2 regions of the Providencia alcalifaciens genome follow, and region 2 is predicted to be linked to the other one. Evidence: riboswitches for the same ligand, from Rfam matches in the RefSeq annotation. Region 2 holds a riboswitch; the other holds the start of a gene.
What was found. Region 2 has a riboswitch for thiamine pyrophosphate ahead of thiB (thiamine ABC transporter substrate binding subunit). Riboswitches for the same ligand answer to the same signal wherever they lie in the genome.
Positions count from the first base shown of each region.

Region 1: linked by a shared signal. The riboswitch ahead of thiC (phosphomethylpyrimidine synthase ThiC) and the one ahead of thiB (thiamine ABC transporter substrate binding subunit) in region 2 are both predicted to bind thiamine pyrophosphate.

Region 1 is NZ_OU659204.1:422,612-426,826, reverse strand. It holds gene LDO73_RS01885 (ABC transporter ATP-binding protein) at 1-947, shown strand, start outside; gene LDO73_RS01880 (HAD family hydrolase) at 980-1,657, shown strand; TPP riboswitch at 1,851-1,963, shown strand; gene thiC (phosphomethylpyrimidine synthase ThiC) at 2,109-4,091, shown strand; gene thiE (thiamine phosphate synthase) at 4,075-4,215, shown strand, end outside.
Region 2 is NZ_OU659204.1:3,132,281-3,136,495, reverse strand. It holds gene thiP (thiamine/thiamine pyrophosphate ABC transporter permease ThiP) at 1-898, opposite strand, end outside; gene thiB (thiamine ABC transporter substrate binding subunit) at 874-1,878, opposite strand; TPP riboswitch at 1,941-2,033, opposite strand; gene rppH (RNA pyrophosphohydrolase) at 2,147-2,680, shown strand; gene ptsP (phosphoenolpyruvate--protein phosphotransferase) at 2,685-4,215, shown strand, end outside.

The DNA.
Region 1 (4,215 bases), 1.2 Mb from region 2:
TTACGATTGAGCAAGGGGAATTTATTACTCTACTGGGGCCAAGCGGCTGTGGGAAATCCACTTTACTGCGCTGTATCGCTGGGCTTGAGCAACCTGACAGCGGGGAGCTGTATATCAACCGCCAGAATATCACCCAACAACCAGCTCAACAGCGCGGCGTGGGCATGGTATTTCAAAGCTACGCCTTATTCCCAAATATGACCGTGGCTGAAAACATCGCGTTTGGGTTGAAAATGCGCAAGATGCCCGCCGCTGAGTGTGATAAAGCTGTGGCAGAAGTCATTGAGATGGTGGAATTACAAGGCAAAGAGCACCAATACCCGCACCAGCTTTCGGGTGGTCAGCGCCAGCGTGTCGCCCTTGCCCGTGCATTGGTGATGAAGCCGCAAATTTTACTTCTCGATGAGCCGTTATCCGCCCTTGATGCCCGTATTCGTAAGCACTTACGCCAGCAAATTCGTGAAATCCAGCGAGAGCTGAAGCTCACCACCATTTTCGTCACCCACGACCAAGACGAAGCGATGATTATGTCTGACCGCATCTTCTTAATGAACAAAGGCTCGATTATCCAAAGTGATACCGCGGAAAATATCTATACTCAGCCTGCCACTGAATTTGTGGCTCGATTTATGGGGCATTACAATCTGGTGGACGCTGAAAAAGCCAATGGGATGCTAGGCGTCAATTTACAAGGCACCCTCGCCATTCGCCCAGAATCTATTTATGTTCGTGAGATGGGACGCCAGTATGGCAACCATATTTCAGCGCCAGTGGATGCCGTGATCCTTGACCACCAGCTTTTAGGGAATATCATTCGCTATAGCGTAAACACGCCTGCGGGGGATATGACCGTAGACTTGCTCAACCGCTCATCCGAACGTTTATTTGAGCCGGGCACACGCCTTGAGTTAATGTTTAATAAAAATGAAATTCGTGCTCTAAGCTAGCCAACGATAAGCTAGCCAGCGAAAGGAACCCCATGCAAAACCTATCTACACAAACCAAATTAGCGATTTTTGATCTCGATGACACCCTGATCCGTGGCGATAGCAGCGTACTTTGGACGCAATATCTGTGGGATAAAAAGATCATTACCGACCCGCGTTTTGTCGAAGCCGATAAAGAGATGATGGCGCAATACAATGCGGGCAATTTGGATATGGTGACTTACTTAAAGTTTAGTTTGCAGACCCTTGACGGCTTTAAAACTGAGCAAGTCGATGAGTGGTTAGATGATTTTGTGGATACCATTATCATTCCACGCATTTACCCTAACGCATTAAGTACCGTTGCCTCATATCGATCGCAAGGGATCCCGATCATTGTGATCTCAGCAACGGTCTCTTTTATTGTGAAGAAGGTAGCGGATCGCCTCGGTGCTGATGTCACGATGGGCATTGATATTAAGCATTCAAATGGCTGCTACACCACCGAAATTGACGGTATCCCGACCTTTAAAGAAGGTAAAGTTAAGCGTTTAACCCAGTGGATCGCCCACCAGCCAATCACTGATGCGTATATTTATTTCTACACCGATTCCGCCAATGACCTACCAATGTGCCATTTCGCCGATGAGACATTTATCGTCAACGGCGACCCGCGTCTTCTCCAAGCCGCCAACGAAAATCACTGGCCGCAATATTCGTGGAGTTTGTAAAACCCCATTTTTAATTATTAATTCCTATTTTTTAAATTTTTACCCAATACACTGATTTCCCCTAAATTATTCGAGTGAGAAGAAGGCGGCAAGCGAGGATATCCCTAGGAGCATACACAAGTATGTGACTAGGGTGGCCGAGAGAAGCCAACGCACTTATCGCTTGAAGAATGACGGGGAAACTTTATACTGAATGCTCTTGTCGGAGTGCCTAGTATGCATTTGCATCAGGCTGAGACCGTTAATTCGGGATCCGCGGAACCTGATCGGGTTAATACCCGCGAAGGGAACAAGAGTAATCTTCAGCGCAATTTTCGCTCATTTCTTGGCGAAAAACTAGCCGCAACGCCACACCATTACTCCTCCGAACTCCAGACAAGCAACTTTCTTTCGATAAACCCGCTATTGGCGATTTACGCCGTATAGCCTGTGACGATGTCAGGAAATTGCTATGTCCAATAATGCTAATAATTCAGTTATACCGAGTACCGATATTTCCCCTAAAGCTGCGCCAGCACGCACGCGAAAAGAGCAACGTGACGCCGCAGAAGACTTTATTAATACCATTTCCGGTGTTTCATTCCCTAACTCTGAACGTATCTACCTACAAGGCTCGCGCGACGACATCCAAGTTCCGATGCGTGAAATCCAGCTCTCCCCGACACTTATCGGCGGCGACAAAGATAATCCTAAATTTGAAGATAACGAAGCCGTTCCTGTTTATGACACTTCAGGCCCTTACGGCGACCCTGTCTCTGAACTCAATGTTCACAAAGGATTGAAAAAAATTCGCGCACCGTGGATCAGTGAACGTGCTGATACTGTTGCCGTCGAGGATCTCAGCTCCAATTTTACCCAGCAGCGCCTCGCGGATGCAGGCTTAGATCACTTACGTTTTAATCACCGCCCTGCACCACTGAAAGCGCAAATAGGCAAATGCGTCACTCAGTTGCATTATGCTCGCCAAGGTATTGTGACCCCTGAAATGGAATTTATCGCCATTCGTGAAAATATGGGGCGTGAACGCATTCGCAGTGAAGTTTTAAGACAGCAGCATCCAGGGCAAAGCTTCGGCGCTATTTTGCCAGAAAATATTACGCCGGAATTTGTACGCCAAGAAGTGGCGGCGGGTCGCGCTATCATCCCTGCCAATATTAACCACCCAGAATCTGAGCCGATGATTATCGGACGCAATTTCTTAGTGAAAGTGAATGCCAATATTGGTAACTCTTCCGTGACTTCATCCATTGAAGAAGAGGTGGAAAAACTGATTTGGTCTACCCGCTGGGGCGCAGATACGGTGATGGATTTATCCACGGGTCGCTATATTCACGAAACCCGCGAATGGATTTTACGTAATAGCCCAGTGCCAATTGGTACCGTGCCTATCTACCAAGCCCTCGAAAAAGTGAACGGTGTTGCTGAAAACCTCACTTGGGAAATGTTCCGCGATACTCTGCTAGAGCAAGCCGAGCAAGGGGTGGATTACTTCACTATCCATGCCGGTGTTTTACTGCGCTATGTGCCAATGACCGCTAAACGACTAACCGGTATTGTCTCTCGTGGTGGCTCTATCATGGCGAAATGGTGTTTATCCCACCACCAAGAAAACTTCCTGTATGAGCATTTTCGTGAAATCTGCGAAATTTGTGCCGCTTATGATGTTTCCTTGTCTCTTGGAGATGGGTTACGCCCAGGCTCCGTACAAGATGCTAACGATGAAGCGCAATTCTCAGAGTTACATACTTTAGGCGAGCTGACCAAAATTGCGTGGGAATACGATGTGCAGGTGATGATTGAAGGACCGGGACATGTGCCGATGCAGATGATCCGCCGCAATATGACCGAAGAGCTAGAGCACTGCCACGAAGCCCCATTCTATACGTTAGGCCCTCTAACCACCGATATCGCACCGGGCTATGACCACTTCACTTCCGGCATTGGCGCGGCAATGATTGGCTGGTTTGGCTGTGCAATGCTGTGCTACGTGACGCCAAAAGAGCACCTTGGTTTGCCAAATAAAGAAGACGTCAAACAGGGGCTTATCACCTACAAGATTGCTGCCCACGCCGCTGACCTCGCGAAAGGTCATCCGGGGGCGCAAATCCGTGATAACGCCATGTCCAAAGCGCGTTTTGAGTTCCGTTGGGAAGACCAGTTTAACCTTGCCCTCGATCCAGAAACCGCGCGTAAATATCACGATGAAACCTTACCGCAAGCGTCAGGGAAAATTGCCCACTTCTGCTCTATGTGTGGACCAAAATTCTGCTCCATGAAGATTTCCCAAGAAGTTCGTGACTATGCAGCACAAAAAGAGGCAGCACAAAAAGAAGCGGGCATGGAGCAGATGTCGGAAGCGTTCCGTGCTCACGGTAGCGAACTCTATCATGGGGCTGAGATTGCTGAGGTCGTGAGTGATGAACAAAACGCTTAATCTCCCAAATAGTCCATTTCCACCGACCGAGCACTGCCTCGGTCTGTATCCGGTTGTGGATTCTGTTGAATGGATTGAACGCCTGCTAAATGCAGGTGTTTCCACCTTGCAATTGCGCATCAAA
Region 2 (4,215 bases):
AAATGGCTGCTGCAATCACCAGCCAGTCACGTAGACGGCGAAACAGGTTATCGGCGGGATCAAACCACGATGTTTGGTGGCTAAACCCAACAGAAAATGTATGGTTAATGCGTTGGCAAATAAGCATTAATCCTACGCAACATCCCAACTGAATCAACGCAAGCAATGTGGCGCGCCCTAAATCAAAGTCATAGCTCAGTGCTTGGTAAATTGCGAGTTCGATAGTGGTCGCTGCAGGACCGCCACCCAGAGCCAGTACCGTCGCAAAGCTGGCAAAGCAGAGCATGAAAATCAACGCGCCTGTTGGCAACATCTGACGGCGTAAATAAGGCCACTCTAAAAGGGTAAATTGCTGCCATTCATTGAACCCCAGTTGAGCGGCACTTTGACGCTGCTCAATGGCAATATTTTCAAGGGATTGCAATAGCATACGGGTGGCGAGAGGCATATTGAAAAAGATATGTGCCAATAAAATGCCACGTAGACCATAAGGGGAAAACTGATAGTCAACACCGAGCCATAGGCACAGTTTTGCCAGCCATCCGGTTTGTCCATACACTGATAAAATGCCGAAAACGGCGACTAGAACAGGTAAAACGAGGGTCATTGCACACAAGCGGAGCAATAGCGTTCTTCCCCAGAATCGCCGGCGATACAGGGCTCTTGCAAGAAAAATAGCGGGAATAATGGAAAAAACAGCGGAAAGCAATGCCTGCCAAAATGTAAAGCCGATGACATGCCATAAATAATCATCGTCAATTATCTCGCTGAGAGAAATTTCAGGTGCGAAAAACCACAGCGCCCCAAAAGCGAGCAGGGCAACGACGATTAAAAGACCGGAGGCTATCGCCCCCGGTAATAAGGTTAAATTGATTAACGACTGACGGCGGTTTGCCATAAACGTGTCCACGTTTGACGTTCTTTAGCTACTTCTCCCGCGCTAAATTGCAGGGATTTAGCTGGCAGTGGTAGCACGTTATACACTTCAGGCAACGGCATATCGATAACCGGATACATCCAGTTAGTGGTTGGTAATGTGCCTTGGAATTCAGGGGTTAACATAAACTGTAAGAACTGTTTTGCCAGCTCTGGCTGCGGGCTGTGTTTCAATCTTGCCGCCACTTCGACTTGCATATAATGCCCTTCATCGAACAGTGCCGCTGCGTAGTTGTCTTTCTTGTCATTTAAAATTTGATAACCCGGCGAGGAGGTGTAGCTCAGTACAAAATCCCCTTCACCCTTTAAGAACAGGCCATAAGATTCACTCCAACCTTTGGTTACGGTCAGTGTTTTGGCTGCCATTTTTTTCCATGCATCAGCAGATTTATCGCCGTAGATTTTCTCAACCCATAACATTAGCCCTAAGCCTGGAGTGCTGGTGCGTGGATCTTGGTAAATGATTTTCCAATTATTTTTGCTATCAAGCAGTTCATCCATGCTTTTTGGTGGCTGTTTGATTTTATTGGTGTCATAGATGAAGGCGAAATAGCCATAATCATAAGGAATGAATGTTTTACTTGTCCATTCGATAGGTAATTTAAGCGCATCCGTTTTGATATCTGCTGGGGCAAATAAGCCAGTTTTTTCTGCTGAGTCGAGCAAGTTGTTATCTAACCCTAAGATAATGTCAGCTTTGCTTTTTGTCCCTTCCATGCGTAGGCGATTCAGTAGCGCAACACCATCTCCCAGTGAAACCAGTTTTAACTCGCATTCACATTGAGCTTCGAAATTCTTTTTGATTTGTGGACCAGGGCCCCATTCTGCAGCAAAGGAATCATAGGTATACACCGTCAGCGTTGGTTTTTCGGCAGAGGCGAATGCGGTAAAGCTTAAGGTGGTTAAAGCAATGAGTGAGGTAAAGAGTTTCTTTTTAGTCATTGTAATTCCTGCGTAAATCATAAAAAAAACACAGGATTTGAGGAGGGACCGGTACAATAATTTGTAGGCGGTAGCTCAAATCCCTACGCCGGTATTAGCCGGATCAGGTTCTACGGGTTATTTCTCAGCCTAAATTGGCACCCCGTTGAGACGCAGACTATTGTAATTACTTCAGACATATCTGCAAACTGTATTGATATAGGTTTACCAGTTTGGGTATGTGTGAAACAATTAGGCATCTTTCAAATTTGGTTATTGAGGTAGTCTAGTGATCGATGATGATGGCTACCGCCCGAATGTAGGAATTGTAATTTGTAATCGGCAAGGTCAAGTCTTATGGGCTCGCCGTTATGGTCAGCATTCTTGGCAATTTCCTCAAGGTGGGATTAACCCGGGGGAATCGCCAGAACAAGCGATGTATCGTGAGTTATACGAGGAAGTCGGACTACAGCGTAAAGATGTAAGGTTACTTGCATCTACCCGTAATTGGTTACGCTACAAATTACCTAAGCGTTTGGTGCGTTGGGATACAAAACCTGTTTGTATTGGACAGAAACAACGTTGGTTTTTACTTCAACTCCAATGTAATGACGCCGATATAAACGTGCAGCGCAGTAAATCGCCAGAATTTGACGGCTGGCGGTGGGTCAGTTATTGGTATCCTGTTAGGCAAGTGGTCTCTTTTAAGCGCGAAGTTTATCGCCGTGTGATGAAGGAATTCGCTCCCGTAGTTATGCCTTTGCAGGAACAGAAATTACCACAACGACCTGTTTTTAATAATCGTAGGCGCGGAGTTAAGTAAGCCTATGTTGACGCGTTTACGTGACATTGTTGAAAAGGTCGCGATGGCGACCAGTCTGACTCAAGCTCTTGAAGTTTTAGTCAATGAGACGTGCAAAGCGATGCGTACCGATGTGTGCTCGATTTACTTAGCCGATCATCCTCGCCAATGTTATTACCTAATGGCAACCCGCGGGCTGAAAAAGCCTAGCGGGATTGCTATTCGTTTAGGATTCAACGAAGGGGTTGTTGGCGCAGTCGGTCGGCAATCGGAAATGTTGAATCTCGCCGATATTCGCGAACACCCGCAATTCAAATACCTTCCTCAACTCAAAGAAGAACAGCTCAAAGCCTTTCTCGGTGTGCCTGTGGTTTATCGACGCCAATTACTAGGCGTACTTGTGGTTCAACAGCGAGAAAAACGGTTATTCAGCGAAACCGAAGAGTCTTTTATGGTCACGCTATCGATGCAGTTAGCGGTGATTTTATCCCAAGCGCAAACCAAAGGTATTTTCGGGCAATATCGGCAAAATCGCCTCAAAGCTATTCCTGTTTCTCAAGGAATTTCGATGGCTTATGGCTGGCAAGATACCTCCCAGCCTTCTTTAGACAATGTGTATCAAGCGACCACATTAAATATTGATGAAGAGCGTCAGCGTTTGGTGATAGCGCTGGAAAGTGCGGCGGCAGAGTTTCGTCGTATTAGTAAGCGGTTTATGGCGAGCTCATCTAAAGAAAGCGCGGCTATTTTCGACCTATATAACCATTTACTTAATGATCCCCAACTGAAAAAACGATTATTTACGGCGATCAATCAAGGCGCGGTGGCTGAATGGGCAGTGAAAACTGTCATTGAAGATTACGCTTTGCAGTTCTCTCGTTTACGTGACCTCTATTTAAGAGAGCGCGGCTCCGACCTTCGCACCTTAGGGCAGCGCTTATTATTTCATCTCGATGATTCGCTGACACCAACCAGCCAATGGCCAGACCGTTTTATCTTAGTGGCAGATGAGCTGAGTGCGAGCGTTCTTGCCGAATTACCACTTGAGCAATTAGCGGGGGTGATTGTGCGCGATGGTGCAACGCACTCTCACTCTGCGATTTTGATCCGAGCGATGGGGATCCCCGCGATTATGGGGGCGGATATTGAGCCTTCCTTATTACATAATCGCCATCTGATTTTGGATGGATACCGTGGCGAAGTGTTTATTGAGCCTGAAAATTTTATTGCTCAGGAATACCAGCAAATTATTGAAGAAGAAAATGTGCTTAGCCGATTAGCGGAAGGTTCACTTTCTCAAGATGCAGTGCTCAAAAACGGTGAGCATGTGGATATTTGCCTCAATGCCGGATTGAGCCCTCGCTATGAACAGCAAATTCATGATGGTGTTGATGGTGTTGGACTATACCGAACCGAACTGCCATTTATGCTGCACAATGGTTTCCCATCTGAGGATGAGCAAAAGCAGTTATATCGCGAAGTATTGCAGCTGTTTTCCACTAAACCCGTGGTATTAAGAACCTTAGATATCGGTGCGGACAAACAACTGCCTTATA